DNA from 3 places in the Pseudoxanthomonas sp. USHLN014 genome. Region 2 is predicted to be linked to each of the others. Evidence: riboswitches for the same ligand, from Rfam matches in the RefSeq annotation. Region 2 holds a riboswitch; each other region holds the start of a gene.
What was found. A riboswitch is a leader RNA that binds a small molecule or an ion and turns the genes downstream of it on or off. The one in region 2 is predicted to bind cobalamin.
Positions count from the first base shown of each region.

Region 1: linked by a shared signal. The riboswitch ahead of WFQ05_RS07235 (ribonucleoside-diphosphate reductase subunit alpha) and the one ahead of btuB (TonB-dependent vitamin B12 receptor) in region 2 are both predicted to bind cobalamin.
Region 3: linked by a shared signal. The riboswitch ahead of metE (5-methyltetrahydropteroyltriglutamate--homocysteine S-methyltransferase) and the one ahead of btuB (TonB-dependent vitamin B12 receptor) in region 2 are both predicted to bind cobalamin.

Region 1 is NZ_JBBCKO010000003.1:28,035-34,672, reverse strand. Features, by position in the region: gene WFQ05_RS07240 (ribonucleotide-diphosphate reductase subunit beta) at 1-204, opposite strand, end outside; gene WFQ05_RS07235 (ribonucleoside-diphosphate reductase subunit alpha) at 683-3,100, opposite strand; cobalamin riboswitch at 3,288-3,521, opposite strand; gene WFQ05_RS07230 (ZIP family metal transporter) at 3,753-4,661, shown strand; gene WFQ05_RS07225 (sterol desaturase family protein) at 4,662-5,516, opposite strand; partial or broken gene WFQ05_RS07220 (hypothetical protein) at 5,529-5,699, opposite strand; gene WFQ05_RS07215 (hypothetical protein) at 5,885-6,415, opposite strand; gene ompR (two-component system response regulator OmpR) at 6,591-6,638, shown strand, end outside.
Region 2 is NZ_JBBCKO010000008.1:155,284-161,921, reverse strand. Features, by position in the region: partial or broken gene WFQ05_RS15085 (DEAD/DEAH box helicase) at 1-1,114, shown strand, start outside; gene queD (6-carboxytetrahydropterin synthase QueD) at 1,274-1,639, shown strand; gene WFQ05_RS15075 (GAF domain-containing protein) at 2,404-2,889, shown strand; gene WFQ05_RS15070 (TfoX/Sxy family protein) at 2,886-3,260, shown strand; cobalamin riboswitch at 3,288-3,519, shown strand; gene btuB (TonB-dependent vitamin B12 receptor) at 3,664-5,541, shown strand; gene WFQ05_RS15060 (DUF6691 family protein) at 5,596-6,012, opposite strand; gene WFQ05_RS15055 (YeeE/YedE family protein) at 6,009-6,434, opposite strand; gene WFQ05_RS15050 (MBL fold metallo-hydrolase) at 6,431-6,638, opposite strand, start outside.
Region 3 is NZ_JBBCKO010000003.1:5,934-12,571, forward strand. Features, by position in the region: gene WFQ05_RS07125 (response regulator transcription factor) at 1-205, shown strand, start outside; gene WFQ05_RS07130 (histidine kinase famiy protein) at 362-1,876, shown strand; cobalamin riboswitch at 1,991-2,243, shown strand; gene metE (5-methyltetrahydropteroyltriglutamate--homocysteine S-methyltransferase) at 2,475-4,766, shown strand; gene WFQ05_RS07140 (fructose bisphosphate aldolase) at 4,945-5,832, shown strand; gene WFQ05_RS07145 (LysR family transcriptional regulator) at 5,912-6,638, opposite strand, start outside.

The DNA of each region.
Region 1 (6,638 bases), on a different contig from region 2:
GACCAGCCGATGGATCAGATGGCGATCGGCCGGGGTCATCTTGTCGTGCAGATCGGTGATGTCGATCTGGAAGTTGATCTCGTCCACCGTCCAGCTGTTCTTGATGGCGTCGCGATACATGTCATAGAACTGCGGATAGCGCATCGGGCGCAGGGTCAGTTCGAAACCGGGATCGAGCAGCATCTGACGGGGTTGAGCGGACATTGGAACTCCTGAATTCTTTGACTGTGCAGAAAGGCGAGACCGGCGAACCGGTCCCACCTCCCACTGCGGTTACTGCTTGGGAACGCGGATTGGGAAAGCTCGAATGCCACATGCCTTCGCGTACAACACTTTGCCGTTCGGCAGAGTGATGCAGCTCCGAAAGATGACTTCGTAGCCTTCATCCGAGTCATTCGGTTGGTTGTCCAACTGAAATTCTCCAATAGAAATTGGCTACCAATTCCTGTCACACCTTCCGAATTTTCTTCTTGAGTTGAACCTCAAGAACGCGATAGTGTTGCGCCCCTCCTTACAAGAGATGGCTTCGGTAGGTCAGCGGCGTCAGTAGCACCACGACGCTTTGCTATCGCTAGCTAAAGGGACCGAGTTGGCGCTTGGTCCCTTTTTTATGCCCGCTCTCCAGCGAGCTTGGCGCGTCCATGCGCCGGGGGACGTCCTGTCCCCCTTGTTCTTAAATGACTTACTGGCAGGCTTCGCAGGCTTCTGGATTCTCAAGCGAGCAGCTGACCGCCTCGGTGGGCGTGTACTGCGGCTTGGGGGCTTCAGACGCGCCGTGGCTGATGGTGGCCTTGGCGATGCGGGTGGCCGGACGCGAACGCAGGTAGTAGGTGGTCTTGATGCCCTGCTTCCAGGCGTACATGTACATGGAGGACAGCGCGCCGATGTTCGGGCTCTCCATGAACAGGTTGAGCGAGGCCGACTGGTCGATGAAGGCGCCGCGGTCGGCGGCCATGTCGATCAGCGAGCGCATCGGCAGCTCCCAGGCGGTGCGGTAGACCACGCGCAGGGCCTCGGGGATCTCCGCCACGCCCTGGATCGAGCCTTCGGCCAGCTTGATCGCATCGCGCATCTCCGGCGTCCACAGGCCGAGCTTCTTCAGCTCGTCCACCAGGTAGCGGTTGACCTGCAGGAAGTCGCCGGACAGCGTCTCGCGCTTGAACAGGTTGGACACCTGCGGCTCCACGCACTCGTAGCAGCCGGCGATCGAGGCAATGGTCGCGGTCGGGGCGATGGCGATCAACAGAGAGTTGCGCAGGCCGTGCTGCTGGATGCGCTCGCGCAGCGCGTCCCAGCGCGCGGTGTCCTCGGGCACCACGCCCCAGGCGTCGAACTGCAGCTCGCCCTGGGCGGCGCGGGTGTCGCCGAAGGAGGGATGCTTGCCGCGCTCCTGCGCCAGCTCGCACGAGGTCTCCAGCGCGTGGAAGTAGATCGTCTCGGCGATCTTCCTGCTGATCGCGCGCGCCTCGGCGCTGTCGAAGGCCAGGCGCTTGCGGAAGAACACGTCCTGCAAGCCCATGCAGCCCAGGCCGACCGGGCGCCAGCGCAGGTTGCCGCGGCGCGCGGTCTCGATCGGGTAGAAGTTCAGATCGATCACGCGGTCCAGCTGACGCACGGCCAGGCGCACGGTCTCGGCCAGCTTGTCGTAGTCGAAGTCGCCGTACTCGTCGAAGTGGCGACCCAGGTTGATCGAGCCCAGGTTGCACACCGCGGTCTCCTCGTTGGAGGTGACCTCCAGGATCTCGGTGCACAGGTTGGACAGATGGATCACGTTGCCCGGACGCAGGGTCTGGTTGGACGCCTTGTTGCACTTGTCCTTGAAGGTCATCCAGCCGTTGCCGGTCTCGGCCAGGGTGCGCATCATCCGCGCGTACAGCTTGCGCGCCGGCACGGTCTTGCTGGCCTTGCCCTGCGCCTCGGCCTGCTCGTACGCGCGCTCGAAGGCCTCGCCGTACAGGTCGGTCAGCTCCGGCACGGCCTTGGGGTCGAACAGCGACCAGGGCTTGTCCGCTTCCACGCGCGCCATGAACAGGTCCGGCACCCAGTTGGCCAGGTTGAGGTTGTGCGTGCGGCGCGCGTCGTCGCCGGCGTTGTCGCGCAGCTCGAGGAAGTCGTCGATGTCCGCGTGCCAGGTCTCCAGGTAGACGCAGGCCGCGCCCTTGCGCTTGCCGCCCTGGTTGACCGCCGCCACCGAGGAATCCAGCGTCTTCAGCCACGGCACGATGCCGTTGGAATGGCCGTTGGTGGACTTGATCAGCGAGCCGCGCGCACGCACGCGCGAGTAGCTCACGCCGATGCCGCCGGAGAACTTGGACAACTGCGCAATATCGCCGTACTTGGCGTAGATCGACTCCAGCGAATCCTGCGGCGAGTCCAGCAGGAAGCAGCTGGAGAGCTGCTCGTGCGTGGTGCCGGAATTGAACAGCGTCGGGCTGGACGGCAGGTAGTCCAGGTGCGCCATGCGCTGGTACAGCGCCAGGGCCTCCGGCACGTCCTCGCTCAGCGCGCTGGCGATGCGCAGGAAGAACTGCTGCGGGGTCTCGATCACCTTGCGGCTGTGCGGGTGGCGCAGTAGGTAGCGGTCGTACAGGGTGCGCAGGCCGAAGTACTCGAACTCGCGGTCCAGGCCGGCGTCGACGGCATCGTTGAGCTTGCGCGCGTTGACCTGCACGAAGTTCAGCAGGCGCTCGTTGATCAGGCCGACCTCATGGCCGCGGGCCACCGACTGGGAGAAGGCGTGGATCTCCTGGCCGGAGACCTCCTTGGCGATGAAGTTGGCCAGCAGGCGCGCGGCCAGGCGGCCGTACTCGGGCTCCTCGCCGATCAGCAGCGCGGCGGTGCGGATGGACAACTCGTCCAGCTCCTGCGTGGTGGCGCCGTCGTACAGGCCGGAGATGGTGCGCGTGGCCACGCGCATCGGATCGACCGCGTGCAGGCCTTCGGCGCAGCGCTGCACGGCGCGCACGATCTTGTTCAGGTCCACCGCCTCGCTGCCGCCGTTGCGCTTGGTCACGCGCATGGCCGTGGCGGTGGGCGGCGGGGTCAGCGAAAAGGCGGCGTCGGCCGGGCGCTGGGCCACGGCGGAATCGGTCTGGGTCACGGTCGAAACTCTCCATGCGTAGATGCACGCATTGCGCCTTCCCACGAGGGCGCAACAGGGGCCGGGCGACCGAGGGTGAAACGGCGGCGTCGCAGAAGCCGCGACCGCACGAACGGCGTTCGTGGTCGGGCCTTGCGTCACCAGCCGTCTCTCCCTCGAAAGACACCGCGGCCGGCGCCGCGCGAGGTGCTTGCGCGCGACTGTCGGCAGGTCTTCGGACTGACGGGCGTGAAGCCAGGACACAGTCCTGCTTCTCCTAACCCACCGCTTCCCAAGGCCACCGGGGGCCTCAGTGCAGATGGCGGGGTCGTTCCCAATCACCGCTGCGGGGCAGTGCCGGAGTGGGCCGCAAGGCCGCACCGGCTTCCCTTTTCATCCCCGCGGCTTGTGGCCGCGAGGAACCGACGACCCCAAGATAGTGGGGTCATCCACGCCCGTCAACGCCAAATGTAGTGACAAAAGGGAAGGTCCTGATGCCATGCGGGTTTCACGGATTTCTGCTCCGTGGAGCATTCCCGGCCGGTGTGCGCTGCAGCACGGTTGACGCGCCCTTGCCCGTCGGTGTCCGATGTTGGGCAGGCACCTTCGGTCCCGTTGCGGACAACGGCACCCCGAGCGCACGCGCGCCCCTTCCGCCCACGAAGCCCCTGCCATGCACGATCACACCCTGTCCTCCCCGTCCGCGCTGCGGCGCCTGCTGCCGTGGCTGCTGGCGCTGGCCGCCCTGCTGCTGGGCGCCTGGCTGCTGCAGGAAGTCCTGGCCCAATGGCCGCATCGCCCCGGCCTGCGCCAGGCGCTGCGCGACGGCCTGATCTGCGCCGCGGCCACCGCCGCCGGCGCGCTGCCGGTGCTGGCGGTGCGGCGCCTGCCGCAGACGCTGGCCGACGGCCTGATGGGCTTCGGCGCCGGCGTGATGCTGGCCGCCACGGCCTTCTCGCTGATCGTGCCCAGCCTGCAGGCGGCCAAGGACCAGGGCTACGGCGGGCTGGGCGCCGGCGGGCTGGTCAGCGTCGGCATCTGCCTGGGCGTGGCGATGATGCTGACGATGGACCGGGTGATCCCGCATGCGCATCTGGACCAGCAGGGCCAGACCACGCGCGTGGGCGGCCTGCACCAGTGGCTGCCGCCGCAGGTGACGCTGTTCGTGCTGGCCATCACCTTGCACAACATCCCCGAAGGCATGGCGGTGGGCGTGGCCTCCGGCTCGGGCATGGCCAACGCCGAGCCCTTCAGCCTGGCCATCGCGCTGCAGGACATCCCCGAAGGCCTGGTGATCGCGCTCTCGCTGGCCACCGCCGGCGTGCGCCGCGGGCGCGCGGTGCTGATCGGCGCCGCCTCGGGTCTGGTGGAGCCGCTGGGCGCGGTGGTGGCGGCGGTGGCGGTGGGCGCGTTCTCCACCCTGCTGCCCTGGGGCCTGGCGTTCGCGGCCGGGGCGATGCTGTTCGCGGTCAGCCACGAGGTCATCCCCGAGTCGCACCGCAACGGCCACGAGACCCTGGCCACCATCGGCCTGACCCTGGGCTTCTGCCTGATGATGGTGATGGACACCGGGCTGGGCTGATCAGCCGCCCGGCTTGAACCCCGGCGGGCCGAACAGCGTCCGCAGTGCCTGCCCGGGCGAGCGCACCCGGCGCAGGTCGGCCCACAGCCCCAGCCAGCCGTGCAGGGCGATCCGCACCGGATGGTGGCTGCGCAGCGGTTCGACCAGGCCGTAGCGCGGCGGCACGCCCGGCAACTGCGCGCGGAAGCTGCCGAACATCCGGTCGAACACGATCAGCACCCCGCCGTAGTTGCAGTCCAGATACTCCGGGTTGCTGGCGTGGTGCACGCGGTGGTGCGCAGGGGTGTTGAAGACACATTCGATCCAGCGCGGCAGCACGCCGATCAGTTCGGTATGCAGCCAGAACTGGTAGAGCAGGTTCAGCGCCAGCGCGCCCAGCACCGCCGGTACCGGGAAACCAAGCCACACCAGCGGAGCGAAGAACAGCGCCTGCCCGGTGAGCTGCGCGGTCCAGCCCAGCCGGTACGCCGAGGCCAGCGTGTACTGCTCGGGCGAGTGGTGCACGCAGTGGTTGACCCAGAACCAGCGGATCCGGTGGTCGGCGCGGTGCATGGCGTAGTAGCAGGCCTCCTGGCCGACGAACAGCAGCGTCCATTGCCAGGGCGCATCCATCGCCAGGGTCGTCAGGCGCACCTGGTGCACCGCCAGCAGCACGACGCCGGCCACGCCGCTGCCGAGCACCAGGCCGACCAGGCCGCGGCCGAGCGCATCCCCCAGCGAGGCCCAGTAGCTCTTCCAGTCGTAAGCCAGGCCGCGACGCAGGCGCAGCCAGGCTTCGAGCGCCGCCAGCAGCGGCAGCGCCAGCGGGACCCAGCGCAGCCAGGACAGGTGCGGGCCAAGCAGGGACAGGACCATGGCCGCGGCGGCCTACTGGCCCGACCCGCGTCGGGCGGCGGACAGCGCCTGGCCCGCCGCGCGCAGTTCGTCGCGCGACAGGGCGCCGTCGTGGTTGGCGTCCAGCGCGTCGAAATGCTCGAACAGGCGCGGCAGGCTGGCCTGGGCTTCGCTGCGCTGGATCAGGCCGTCGCCGTTGGCATCGGCGGCCTTGAGCTTGCGCGCCATCTGCTGGCGTCCGGCCGAGGCGGCGCTGTCGTTGGCCTGCTGCGCCAGCAGGCAGGACGGGGCCAGCGCGAGCAGCGCCAGCGTCAGCGCGGGGAAGAGCGTCTTCATGGGCAGGTCTCGATCGAAAGGGCGCGCCGCCGGCCTGGCGGCGCGCGAAAGGCTCACTTGCGGCAGGCCACGACCTGGCCGCTGCTGTCGGTGCAGGTGCCGGTGTGGCTGACGCTGCCGTTCTGCACCGTGGTCGACCCGGTGTAGGACGCCCCGCCGGCCGTGGTGGCGATGGTGCTGCGCGCGCCGTTGACGTTGCCTGCGGCATCGCGGCTGATCTCGCCGCTGGTGGACAGGCTGCCGCCGGCGGCGGTGGTCGCGCTGGCCGTGCCCTGGCGGCCGGCGCTGCCATCGGTGTTGCGGTACCAGCTGCCGCTGCGGTGCGCGCTGCCGCCGTCGGCGCCCTGCACCGCCGCGCCGCTGCGGCCGGTGGTATTGCCGGCCGCATCGGTGCGGCTGCCGTGGCCGCGCACATAGGCGCCGTTGGCGTTGCGTCCGGCGGCGGCCGTGCCGCGCACCTGCGCGCCATCGGCGGCGGTACCGCCGCCATGGACGCGGACGCGGCCGGCCCAGGCGTCGGTGGAGAGGGACAGCGCGCCGCCAACGGCCAGCGCGGACAGCAGCATCAGGTGGGTCGTACGCATGATCGGTTCCTCGCGATGGGATGGAACGGCGTCGATCGCCGTGCCGCCATGCTGGGCCGGCCGGACCTGCGAGGTGTTGCGCCTCTGCCAGCAGATGTGTCCGCCGGCCGGCGCTGAAACATCTGCTTACAACCGGCGTTGTCGGCGCCGGCCACCGGGCGCGATAGTGCGCCGCATGAGCGAGATCACCGCCAAGCTGCTGCTGGTCGACGACGACGTGCGC
Region 2 (6,638 bases):
GCTGCAGCACCTGGGCACGTCCTCGCAGGAGGTCACCCGCGGCCCGCGCCGGCCGCGCGCGCTGGTGCTGACCCCGACCCGCGAGCTGGCCACGCAGGTCTTCGAGAGCCTGCGCGACTACAGCAAGTACCTGCGCATCCCGGCCGCGACCATCTACGGCGGCGTGGGCATGGGCCCGCAGCTGGACGCGCTGCGTCGTGGCGTGGACCTGGTCATCGCCTGCCCGGGCCGCCTGCTGGACCACATCGAGCGCCGCAGCGTGGACCTGTCGGGCATCGAGATCCTGGTGCTGGACGAGGCCGACCGCATGCTCGACATGGGCTTTCTGCCCTCGATCAAGCGCATCCTGGCCAAGCTGCCCAAGCAGGACCGGCAGACGCTGCTGTTCTCGGCCACCTTCGCCGAGCCGATCAAGGCGCTGGCGCGCGAGTTCATGGTCGACCCGCTGGAAATCCAGGTCACACCGAAGAACACCGTGGCCGACACCATCGCCCACCGCGTGCACCCGGTGGACAGCGCGCGCAAGCGCGAGCTGCTGCTGCACCTGCTGGCGGCCGACACGCGCGTGCAGACGCTGGTGTTCGCCAAGACCAAGCACGGCAGCGACAAGCTGGCCACCTTCCTGGAGAAGTCCGGCATCCAGACCGCGGCTATCCACGGCAACAAGAGCCAGGCCCAGCGCCTGCGCGCGCTGCGCGACTTCAAGGCCGGCAAGATCAACGTGCTGGTGGCCACCGACATCGCCGCGCGCGGCATCGATATCGACCAGCTGCCCAAGGTGATCAACTTCGACCTGCCGATGGTGGCCGAGGACTACGTGCACCGCATCGGCCGCACTGGCCGCAATGGCTCCACCGGCGAGGCGGTGTCGCTGGTCGCGCAGGAAGACGCCAAGCTGCTGCGCCAGATCGTGCGCCTGCTGGGCCGCGACGTGGAGATCCGCGATGTGGAGGGCTTCGTGCCGCAGCATCCGATCCGCTGGGGCAACAGCGCGCCGGGCAAGGCCGAGCAGCCGTCGGGCACCCGTCCGCCGCGCCGCCACGGCCGCCGTCCGCACGGCGACGCCCCGCGCCAGGCGCAGGCCCACGCCCACGCCGGCCCGAAGAAGCACGGCAGCGGCAGCGCGCCCAACAACGGCGGCCGCCGCGACGGCGGTCGGCGCCAGAGCGCGCCGCGCGCCGCGCACTAAGCTGCCAGCGGGGACGCGCCGCAGGCCGGCGCGTCTCCTTTCCTTCACCGCCGACGCCCACGCGCCGGCCCCGGACTGCCCGCCATGGACATCTTCAAGGTCTTCACTTTCGAGGCCGCGCACCGGCTGCCGAACGTGCCCGAGGGGCACAAGTGCGCCCGCCTGCACGGCCATTCCTTCCGCGTCGAACTGCATCTGACCGGCCCCCTGGATCCGCACACCGGCTGGGTGATGGACTTCGCCGACGTCAAGGCGGCCTTCAAGCCGCTCTACGAACGGCTCGATCACCACTACCTCAACGACATCGAGGGCCTGGACAACCCGACCAGCGAGCGCATCGCCGAGTGGATCTGGGACCACCTCAAGCCGGCCCTGCCGATGCTGAGCCAGGTCGTGGTCCACGAGACCTGTACGGCCGGCAGCCGCTATCGCGGACCGCGCGCGGACTGACACCGAGGCACGTCATCGACCCGCGGCCGACCGTTCGTCGGTCGTACGGGCAGGGGATGTTGCATCGCACCAAGTCCGGCGTTATGCTGCGTCGCAACAGCAGTTCTCGCGCCGGCGCACCGCGCCACGCAACCCCCATTTGTGTGGGTCCCTCCCCCCGCACAAATCCAGGCCCGACAGGTCCCTCCCCCTGTCGGGCCTTTTTTTTGTCTCCGCCACCAGGGTGCAGGGCCGGGAAACACGCTTCGCCGACCGCCCTTCGCTCCGCTCGTGCTCTGTGGGAGCCTGTAGAGCGGAGCTCGCTCCGCTGGGGCCCTCCCCATGAACCGAACGAAGAGCAGCGGAGTCCCCAAAAGGGGATTGCCACAAGCTCCGCTCTACAGATTGAGGAGACAGTCGCTCCCACGGAGATGGGAGTCCGATCGCGCGCCGTCACGGGCCCGAACGGTCGAGGCTCCCCAGTGAACCAAGCAGGACCTCTTTCGACCGAAGCCGATCATCTCGACGCGCGCGGCAGCGGGCCGGCGGGCGGTGGCCGCGCCTAGCGAGGCAGGAAGCCGAGCGCCCAAATCAGGGCATGACGCCCTGATTGAGGGAAAAGCGGCCACCGCCCGCCGGACCGCTGCCCAACCGAAGCCAGAACGCGCACGCCCCCGCGACCCTCGATCGCAAGAACCAGCTTTCCGCGCCGCGCACACCGGGGACATAGCGTTTCCTGCACAACCATGGCCGGTCTGCGTGCCATGCGTCGTAGAATCCACGACATGTCATTCGCGACCCAGACCCTCTCCGGGACCAAGCCCGAGCAATACGCGCAGCTGCTGGAGCAGGCGCGCGGCCTGATGTACGGGGAAACCGACCGCATCGCCAACGCCGCCAACCTCGCCGCGCTGCTCTATCACGCACTGCCCGGCTTCAACTGGGCCGGCTTCTATTTCTTCGATGGCACCGAGCTGGTGGTCGGGCCGTTCCAGGGCCTGCCGGCGTGCGTGCGCATCGCCCTGGACAAGGGCGTATGCGGCGCGGCGGCCAGCACCCGCCAGACCCAGCGCGTCCACGACGTGGAAGCCTTCCCCGGCCACATCGCCTGCGACGCGGCCTCGCGTTCGGAGCTGGTGGTGCCGCTGGTGAAGGACGGCGCCCTGATCGGCGTGCTGGACATCGACAGCCCCCAGGTGGGCCGCTTCGACGAAGACGACCAGCGCGGCCTGGAAGCCATCGCCGCGGCCTTCGTGGACGCCCTGGCGTGAGCACCACGCAGCTGCGCAACATCGGCCCCAAGTCCGCTGCGTGGCTGCGCCAGGTCGGCCTGCGCACCGAAGAGGACCTGCGCGCGGCCGGTCCCGTGGAAGCCTTCATGCGCATCAAGCGCGCCGGCTTCCGCCCCAGCCTCAACCTGCTCTACGCCCTGGAAGGCGCCCTGCTGGGCTGCCACTGGCAGGACGTGCCCGACGCCCGCCGCCAGCAGATGGTGGCCGAGGTCGAGGTCGCCGCCGCTGCACTGCCCGCCCCGCGCGGCCGCCCCGCCGCCGCACCGGTGACCACCACCCGCCACGATGAGGAAGGCGGCGCCGCGCCGGCGTTCGATTTCTTCGACAGCCCCGGCCGCGACAGCGACTGAGCGCCGCGCCAGGCGCCGGATCGCGTACAATCCGCGCCGCTTTCAGGTGACCTGCCGCGCATCCATCGCGTCCAGGTTGAAACGGGAAGCCGGTGAGCCCCGCCACGGGACGAATCCGGCGCTGCCCCCGCAACGGTAAGCGAGCCATGCCAACGCATCGGCCACTGCGTGCCTTCATCGCACGCGGGAAGGCGCGACGGCGGAAGGAGTGCCTTCCAGCTCGCAAGCCCGGAGACCGGCCTGAGCAGCACGGGTTCGTACCGAACCCACCACCGGTTGCGATGCGGAGGGCGTCGCGCGTGCCGCGCCCACGCCTTGCCGTGCGCGCTGTCCGCCTGTGTTGCCTTCCGTCGCCGCGACTTTCCTGCCTTGCACGTGCGAGGCGCGCGACGGAGTTCCCCACATGAAGACCACCCTGCTCTGCCTGGCCATCGGCCTGAGCCTTTCCGCCACCGCCCTGGCGCGGCCCGCCGACGACGCGACCGATCTGGACCAGATCAGCGTCACCGCCACGCGCACCGAAGTCGCCGTCCAGGACAGCCTGGTCCCCGTGCAGGTCATCTCGCGCGAGGAGATCGAGCGCAGCCAGGCGACCTCGCTGCCCGAGCTGCTGGCCGGCCGCGCCGGCATCAACATCGCCAACCAGGGCGGGCCGGGCAAGCTGACCAGCGTGTTCCTGCGCGGCAGCGAATCGGATCACGTGCTGGTGCTGGTGGACGGCGTGCGCATCGGCTCGGTCACCGCAGGGCTGGCCGCGTTCCAGGACCTGCCGGTGTCGCAGATCGAGCGCATCGAGATCGTGCGCGGCCCGCGCTCGAGCCTGTACGGCTCCGAAGCCATCGGCGGCGTCATCCAGATCTTCACTCGCAGCGGCGGCAAGGGCCTGACCACCTACGCCCAGGCCGGCTTCGGCAGCCATGGCCTGCGCGACCACAGCGCCGGCTTCAGCTATCGCGGCGAACGCGGCTGGCTGTCGGCCAACGGCGGCTACCAGGACACCGACGGCATCAACGCCTGCCGCGGCACCGCCGGCGATGCGGCCCATCCCTTCGGCGCCGGCTGCTACGCCGACGAGCCGGACCGCGACGGCTACCGCAACACCTCCTTCGGCCTGCGCGCCGGGATCGACGTCACCGACACGCTGGCGCTGGAGGGCAACTTCCTCAACGCCGACAGCTACAACGAATACGACGGCACCCTGTTCGGCGGCAACGAGGCCAAGAGCCTGCAGCGCGTGGCCGGCGGCAAGCTGCGCTGGAACCCGAGCGAAGCGTTCCAGCTGACCGTGCAGGCCGGCCGCAACGACGACCAGGCCGACAACTACTTCGCCGATGCCGATACCGGCACGCGCAGCTTCGTCAGCACCTTCGACACCCGCCGCGACACCGCCTCGGCGCAGGGCGACTACCGCTTCGCCGAAGGCCAGACCTTCACCCTGGGCGTGGACTGGCTGAACGACCGCGTCACCAGCACCACGCCCTACGACATCGACGCGCGCGATAACACCGGCGTGTTCGCCGAGTACCAGGGCAGCTTCGGCGCGCACGCGCTGCAGGCCTCGGTGCGCAACGACGACAACGAACAGTTCGGCTCGCACACCACCGGCAGCCTGGGCTATGGCTTCGGCTTCGGCAACGGCTTCAAGTTCACCGCCAACGCGGGCACCGGCTTCAAGGCGCCCAACTTCAACGACCTGTACTACCCGGGCTTCAGCAATCCGAACCTCAAGCCGGAGAAGAGCAAGTCGCTCAACCTTGGCCTGGCGCAGTACGGTCAGGGCTGGAACTGGACCTTCAACGCCTACGAGACCCGCATCGAGGACCTGATCGGCTACGACACGGCCTTCAACATCGTCAATGTGGACAAGGCCAGGATCCGCGGCGCCGAGCTGACCGGCTTCGTCACCCTGGCCGGGCTGGACATCAACGCCCAGCTCAGCCACGCCGATGCGCGCGACGACGGCGACGGCGCCAACCACGACAAGTGGCTGGCGCGCCGCGCACGCGACACCGCGCGCCTGGACCTGGACTATGCGATCGGCGACTTCCGCCTGGGCCTGACCGGCAACGCCGCCGGCAAGCGCTACGACAACGCGGCCAACACCGAGCGCCTGGCCGGCTACGGCACGATGGACGTGCGCCTGGAGTACGCCCTGTCGCGCGACTGGACGCTGCTGGCCAAGGCCGCCAACGTGTTCGACAAGGATTACGAGACCGTCCAGTGGTACAACCAGCCCGGCCGCGAGTACACCGTCAGCGTGCGCTGGCAGGCCAGGCAGTAAGCCTTCGCCCAGGAAGGTTTGCAGAGAAGAGCCGGCGCGTTGCGCCGGCTTTTTTTATGCTCGCGCCAGCAGCCGGTGCAGCGCCATGCCTGCCAGCATGGCCGGCACGAACCACAGCGCCTCGCCGATGCCGGCGCCGAGGCCGACCAGCGCGGGGCCGGGGCAGTAGCCGGCCAGCCCCCAGCCGGCGCCGAACAGCGCGGCGCCCAGCAACAGCGGACGATCGATCGCGCGTGCGGCCGGCAGCGAGAACGACGGCACGCACACCGGTGCCTGACGTCGCCGGATCAGCGGAAACAGCGCGCCGCTGGTCAACACCGCGCCGCCCAGGACGAACAGCAGACGCGGATCCCAGTGCCCGGCGACATCGAGGAAGCCCAGCACGCGCTGCGGATCGGTCATGCCCGAGACCACCAGGCCGACGCCGAACAGCGCGCCACAGGCCGCCGCGGCCCAGACCTGCCGATTCATGGACCACTCCATACATGCCGCACCAGGAAGGTCACCGCCATCGCCACCGCCATGAACATCGCAACGGCGGCCAGCGAGCGACGCGAATGCAGCGCCAGCCCGCAGACGCCGTGACCACTGGTGCACCCATTGCCCATGCGTGTGCCGACCCCGACCAGCAGGCCGGCCACGACGAGCAGCCACGGCGGAAAGCCCGCGCGCGTGGGCTGTGCGGATGGCAGCGCATGCAGCGCCAGACCCCCCATGCAGATCAGCCCCGCCAGGAAGGCCAGCCGCCAGGCCAGGCCCTCGCCGGGCGCCAGCAGCGCGCGCCCGGCGATGCCGCTGACGCCGGCGATGCGCCCGGTCAGCCACAGCAGCGCGCTGGCCGACAGGCCGATCAGCACGCCGCCGGCCAGTGCGCCGCTCCACTCCAGGCTCATTGCACGCCCAGCCGATTGAGCGGCAGGCGCAGATAGGCCACCCCGTCCTCCTCGGCAGGCGGCAGACGACCGCCGCGGATGTTCACCTGCAGGGCCGGCAGCAGCAGGCGCGGCACCGGCAGGACCGCATCGCGCGCGCGACGGCGGGCGACGAAGTCGGCCTCGCTCGCGCCCTGGCCGACATGCAGGTTGTGCGCACGCTGC
Region 3 (6,638 bases), on a different contig from region 2:
GCTGGAGCGCGAGATCTGGGGCAGCGACCTGCCGGACTCGGACACGCTGCGCAGCCACATCTACAATCTGCGCAAGGTCATCGACAAGCCGTTCGGTAGCCCGCTGCTGCACACCCACCTGACCTTCGGTTTCCGTCTGGCGCCGGTGGACCAGCCGCTGCCATCGACGCAGCCCGAGACCGATTCGGCCGCCGTGGCGGCCTGAGGCGGCCCTTGGGCCCGGCGTCGGTCCCTTCCCACTCACCAAGGATTGCGCTTGCCCCAGGAAACCGCACCCGGCTTCAAGTCCCCGGCGATCGACGACCTGCGCCTGAAGGGTCACAAGTCGGACATCTTCTTCGCGGCGGTGGAAACCACCCGCATGCCGATGATCGTCACCGACCCGCACCAGCCCGACAACCCGATCATCTTCGCCAATCGCGCCTTCATCGAGATGACCGGCTACAGCGCCGAAGAGCTGGTCGGGCGTAACTGCCGTTTCCTGCAGGGCAAGGACACCGACCGGGCCACGGTCGCGGCGATACGCGAATCGGTGGCGCAGAACCGCGAGTTCGCCGCGGAGATCCTGAACTACCGCAAGGACGGCACCTCGTTCTGGAACGCCTTGTTCACCTCGCCGGTGTTCGACGAGCAGGGCAATCTGATCTTCTTCTTCGGTTCGCAGCTGGACGTCAGCCGCCGCCGCGACGCCGAGGACGCACTGCGCCAGGCGCAGAAGATGGAAGCGGTCGGCCAGCTGACAGGCGGCATCGCGCACGACTTCAACAATCTGCTGCAGGTCATGAGCGGGCACCTGGAGCTGCTGGGGATGCTCAACAGTGCCGAGAAGCCGGACCAGGCGCGCATCGAGGTCGGCATCGCGCGCGCGCAGGCCGCGGCCAAGAAGGCCGCCACGCTGACCCAGCAACTGCTCGCATTCGCGCGTCGCCAGCGGCTGGAGGGCCGGACCACCAACCTCAACACGCTGGTGTCGGGAATGATCGACCTGGCGCACCGCTCGCTGGGCGACGATGTCGAGCTGGTCACCCACCTGGACGCCTCGCTGTGGAACGCCAAGCTGGACAGCACCCAGGCCGAGGTGGCGCTGCTGAACATCCTGCTCAATGCGCGCGACGCGATGGAGGATCGCCCGCAGCGGCAGGTGACCATCGAGACGGCCAATGTGGAGGTGGACCAGAGCGATCTCAGCAGCCCCGACTTCCATCATCTGGCGCCGGGTCACTACGTCAGCGTGGCCGTGACCGACACCGGCTGCGGTATGCCGCTGGACATCCAGCAGCGCGTGCTGGAGCCGTTCTTCACCACCAAGGAGGAAGGCAAGGGCACCGGGCTGGGCATGAGCATGGTGTACGGTTTTGTCAAGCAGTCCGGCGGCGCGGTGCGCATCTATTCGGAGGTGGATCGGGGCAGCACGATCCGGCTGTACTTCCCGGCCCAGCCCAGCGAAGGCGGCAAGCCGCAGCTGCCCGAACCGCGTGCCAGCGGCCGCGGCGGCAGCGAACGGATCCTGATCGTGGAGGACCGTGAGGAGGTCGCGGCGGTGGCGCAGATGTTCCTGGAAGCGGCCGGCTATCAGACCGAGGTCGCCAGCAACGCGGCGCAGGCGCTGGAGCTGCTGAAGGCGAGCGACCCGTTCAATCTGCTGTTCACCGACCTGATCATGCCGGGCGGCATGAATGGCGTGGTCCTGGCCCACGAGGTCATGCGGCGCAGTCCGGCGACCAAGGTCATCCTCACCACCGGCTATGCCGAAAACACGCTGGCGCGCAGCGACGCCGAAGGCGCGCAGTTCGACGTGATCAACAAGCCATACACCCAGCGCGACCTGCTCAAGCTGGTCCGTCAGGTGCTGGACGGCCCGACCGGCGTGGGCTGAGCTGCAGCGGCAGCCTTGCCGTCAAACACCTGCGAGACGAAGAGGCCCCGAAAGGGGCCTTTTCGTTGGCGCGACCGATCCGTGAGCCGCCTTGACGCGCCCGGCACCCGGCGCGTAAGGTGCGTCCGTCGTGGTTCCATCGCTTCATCCACATGAAGCGATGGATTAAACGGGAATCCGGTGAAGGCGCGCCCCGTGCGCGTCCATTCCGGAGCTGCCCCGCAGCGGTCATTGGAAACGAAGCCTGCCAACAGCACTGGTCCGCGCCGCAAGGCATCGGGCCGGGAAGCGGCGGGGAGTAGGGGGTGCGGACCCGTCCGCGCCGTGTCCATGAGCCCGAAGACCGGCCCCGGCCGGAGGACCCTGCTCGGTCTTCCGCTTCGACCTGGCACCGCTCGCGGGAGCGGCACGGGCGCGTGATGCGGCGGGCGCAAGGCCCGGTGCAGCAGGCGTGCGCGTGTGGAGGTTTCCGCGCACGGGGCCGGTTCGCCCGCGGGGGCGAAGGTCGCTGGCATGGCACGTCGCAGCCGCAGGGCTGTAAGGCGTGGCGTGCGGTTCCTTCGTTCCTCAATGCCCACACGCAATGAGGATCCATTCAATGACCAGCGTCACCAACCTTGGCTTTCCGCGCATCGGACCACGCCGTGAACTCAAGCACGCCCTGGAGCGCTACTGGAAGGGCGAGCACAGCGCCGACACGCTGCAGGCCACCGCCGCGGCCCTGCGCGCGCAGCACTGGCAGCTGCAGCGGCAGGCCGGCGCCGACGTGCTGCCCAGCAACGACTTCTCGCTCTACGACCATGTGCTGGACACGGCGTTCCTGTTCGACGCCCTCCCGCAGCGTTATCGCGCCCTGGCCGACGCCGACCCGCTGGCCGGCTACTTCGCCATGGCGCGCGGCGTGCAGACCGGGGGCATCGACCTGCGCGCGCTGGAGATGACCAAGTGGTTCGACACCAACTACCACTACATCGTCCCCGAGCTGCATGCCGGCCAGGACTTCGCCCTGCGCGGCGACAAGCCGGTGGCCCAGTTCCTGGAGGCCAGGGCCGCCGGCTTCGACACGCGCCCGGTGCTGCTTGGGCCGGTGAGCTTCCTGCTGCTGTCCAAGACCACCGATGGCAGCGACCGGCTGGCGCTGCTCGAGCGCCTGCTGCCGGTGTACGCGCAGCTGCTCGAACGCCTGCATGCTGCTGGCGCGGCTTGGGTGCAGATCGACGAACCCACGCTGGTGCTGGACCTGGACGAGGCGGCGAAGGCGGCCTTCGCCCGCGCCTATGCGTTCCTGGCCCAGGCGCCGCGCTCCAGGTTGCTGCTGACCACCTACTTCGGCGCGCTGGGCGACAACCTGGACCTGGTCGCGCGGCTGCAGGTCGAGGGGCTGCACGTGGATCTGGTGCGCGCGCCGGAACAGCTCGACGCGGTGCTGCAGGCCTGGCCCAAGGGCCGCGTGCTCTCGGCCGGCCTGGTCAACGGGCGCAATGTCTGGCGCACCAACCTGGACAACGCGCTGACGCTGGCGCGCTATGCGCAAGGGCACGTCGGCGCCGACAACCTGTGGCTGGCGCCGTCGTGCGCGCTGCTGCACGTACCGGTCGACCTGGAGCAGGAGAAGGCGCTCGATGCCGAACTCAAGTCCTGGCTGTCCTTCGCACGGCAGAAGCTGGGCGAGCTGCGCGTGCTGGCCGACGCGCTGGACGGACGCGAAGGCGCGGAAGGCCTGCTGGCGCAGCAGCGCGCCCGCCTGGAATCGCGCCGCCAGTCGGCGCGCGTGCATCGGCCCGAGGTGGCCCGGCGCCTGGCCACGCTGAGCGAGGCCGACAGCCGGCGCGCCTCGCCTTACGCCCAGCGCCGCGTGCTGCAGGAGCAGGCGTTCGGGCTGCCGGTGTATCCGACCACCACCATCGGCTCGTTCCCGCAGACCCAGCAGGTGCGTCAGGCGCGCGCCCAGCACAAGGCGGGCAAGCTGTCCGACGCCGACTACGAGACCTTCCTGGAGGCCGAGACCGAGCGCTGTGTGCGCTTCCAGGAACGCATCGGCCTGGACGTGCTGGTGCATGGCGAGTACGAGCGCAACGACATGGTCGAGTACTTTGGCGAGCAGCTGGACGGCTTCGCCTTCACCAAGCTGGGCTGGGTGCAGAGCTACGGCAGCCGCTGCGTCAAGCCGCCGATCATCTTCGGCGACGTGGTGCGCCCGAAGCCGATGACCGTGCGCTGGTCGCGCTACGCCCAGTCGCTGACCCAGCGGCCGATGAAGGGCATGCTGACCGGCCCGGTGACGGTGCTGCAGTGGTCGTTCGTGCGCGACGACCAGGCCCGCAGCGAGACCTGCCGGCAGATCGCGCTGGCCCTGCGCGATGAGGTCAACGACCTGGAGGCCGCCGGCATCGGCATCATCCAGATCGACGAGCCGGCCATCCGCGAGGGCCTGCCGCTGCGCCGCGATGCGTGGTCGGACTACCTGAACTGGGCGATCGAGGCCTTCCGCATCTGCGCCAGCGGTGTGGGCGATGCGACCCAGATCCATACCCACATGTGCTATTCGGAGTTCAACGACATCATCGATGCGGTGGCGGCGATGGATGCGGACGTGATCTCGATCGAGACCTCGCGCTCGCGCATGGAGCTGCTCGATGCGTTCGTGCGGTTCCGCTATCCCAACGGTATCGGCCCGGGCGTGTACGACATCCACTCCCCGCGCGTGCCCTCGGTGGAGGAAATGGTGGAACTGCTGCGCAAGGCGCGGGCGGTGCTCAGCCCGCAGCAGCTGTGGGTCAACCCGGACTGCGGCCTGAAGACCCGCGGCTGGGACGAGACGCGCCATGCGCTGGAGCAGATGGTGGAAGCCGCACGCCGCCTGCGCGCGGATCTGGCCCAGGCGGCCTGATGCGCGCGTGCCGCGCCTGCGCTGCAGGCGCGGCATTTCGGCGCACGCGGCACACCACGCGGCGTGTCCCCCGGCTGAAACCGTTATGAAGCCGATAACGTTTTCACGGCTGCCAGCGACGCGGGGCTTGCGTACACTCTGGCTCCCCCATCTTTCATAGGACTTGCCGACCGTGTCGATCAACCAGGAACAGCGGGACAAGATTGCTTCCGGCCAGGGCTTCATCGCCGCACTGGACCAGAGCGGCGGCAGCACGCCCAAGGCGCTCAAGCTCTACGGCGTCGACGAGTCGGCCTATTCCAACGATGCGGAGATGTTCGCGCTGGTCCACCAGATGCGCGAGCGCATCGTCACCAGCCCGGCGTTCACCGGCGAGCGCGTGGTCGGGGCGATCCTGTTCGAGCGCACGCTCGACGACCGCTTCGCAGGCGAAGAGGCCGCGCACTACCTGTGGAACGTCAAGCAGGTCGTGCCGTTCCTCAAGATCGACAAGGGCCTGGAGGACGAGGCCAACGGCGTGCAGCTGCTCAAGCCCATCCCGGGCCTGGCCGAGCTGCTGGCCAAGGCCAAGGCCAAGGGCGTGTTCGGCACCAAGGAGCGCTCGGTCATCAAGGCCGACAACGCCGCCGGCATCGCGGCGGTGCTGGACCAGCAGTTCGAGCTGGGCCAGCAGGTGCTGGACGCCGGCCTGGTCCCGATCATCGAGCCGGAGGTGGACATCAAGGCCGCCGACAAGGCGCAGATCGAGACCACGCTGAAGCAGGGGCTGCTCGAGCGCCTGGACAAGGTCGATGCGTCCACGCCGGTCGTGCTCAAGCTGACCCTGCCCAGCGTCGATGGCTTCTTCAAGGAGCTGGTCGACCACCCCAGCGTGCTCAAGGTCGTGGCGCTGTCCGGCGGCTACAGCCGCGATGAGGCCAACGCCAAGCTGGCCCGGAACCCCGGCATCATCGCCAGCTTCAGCCGCGCGCTGACCGAGGGCCTGAGCGCGCAGCAGAGCGACGAGGAGTTCAACAAGACCCTCGATGCCACCATCGAGTCGATCTACCGCGCCTCGATCGCCTGATCGACGCGGACGGTGTGGTTCACGCAGGCCCCGCTTCGGCGGGGCCTGTTGCGTTTCAAGGGCCGCGGCAGGGCGGGCTTCAACGATCGGCGGCGCGGTCGGCCCAGTCGGCCAGGTGAGTGCGCAAGGCCTGCGCAGTCGGCGACAGCGGGCGCGCGTCGTCCCAGCACAGGCACAGGCGTCGCTGCGCCCAGGGCTCGCGCAGCGCAACGCCGCGAACGCACGGCCCAAGCCGCGCCAGTGCGGCGGCCGGCACCACGGCGACGCCGGCGCCGGCGGCGACCACCGCGCCGATGGCCTCGAATGTACGCAGCCGCACGCGATACGCCAAACGCAGGCCCAGCGCCGCCGCCTGGGCGTCCAGATGCCGCTGCAGGGCACTACCTTCGGGCAGGCCGATCCAGGGCTCGGCCGCCAGATCGGCCAGACTCAGCGCCTGCGCACTGGCGGCGGCGTGCGCGGGCGGCAGCAGCGCCACCAGGGTGTCGCGCGCGAAGTGCTGGCGTTGCAGGCCTGGCGAGGCCGCGGCCTCGGACAGGATGCCCAGCTCCACCACGCCGGCCTCCAGCGCCTTGGCGATCTCCTCGCTGCTGCGCTCGAGTAGCTCCACGTCGATGTGGGGATGGGCCGCCAGCCAGGGCGCCAGCGCGGCGGGAAGCGCCTCGCTCATGGTCGCGGTATTGACCATCAGGCGCACGCGTCCGCGCGTCCCGCGCGCATGGTCGGCCAGTGCGTGCCGCAGCAGCGCCGACTGCTGCAGGATCGAGCGCGCGTGATGGGCCACCGCCTCGCCCGCCGCGGTGGGC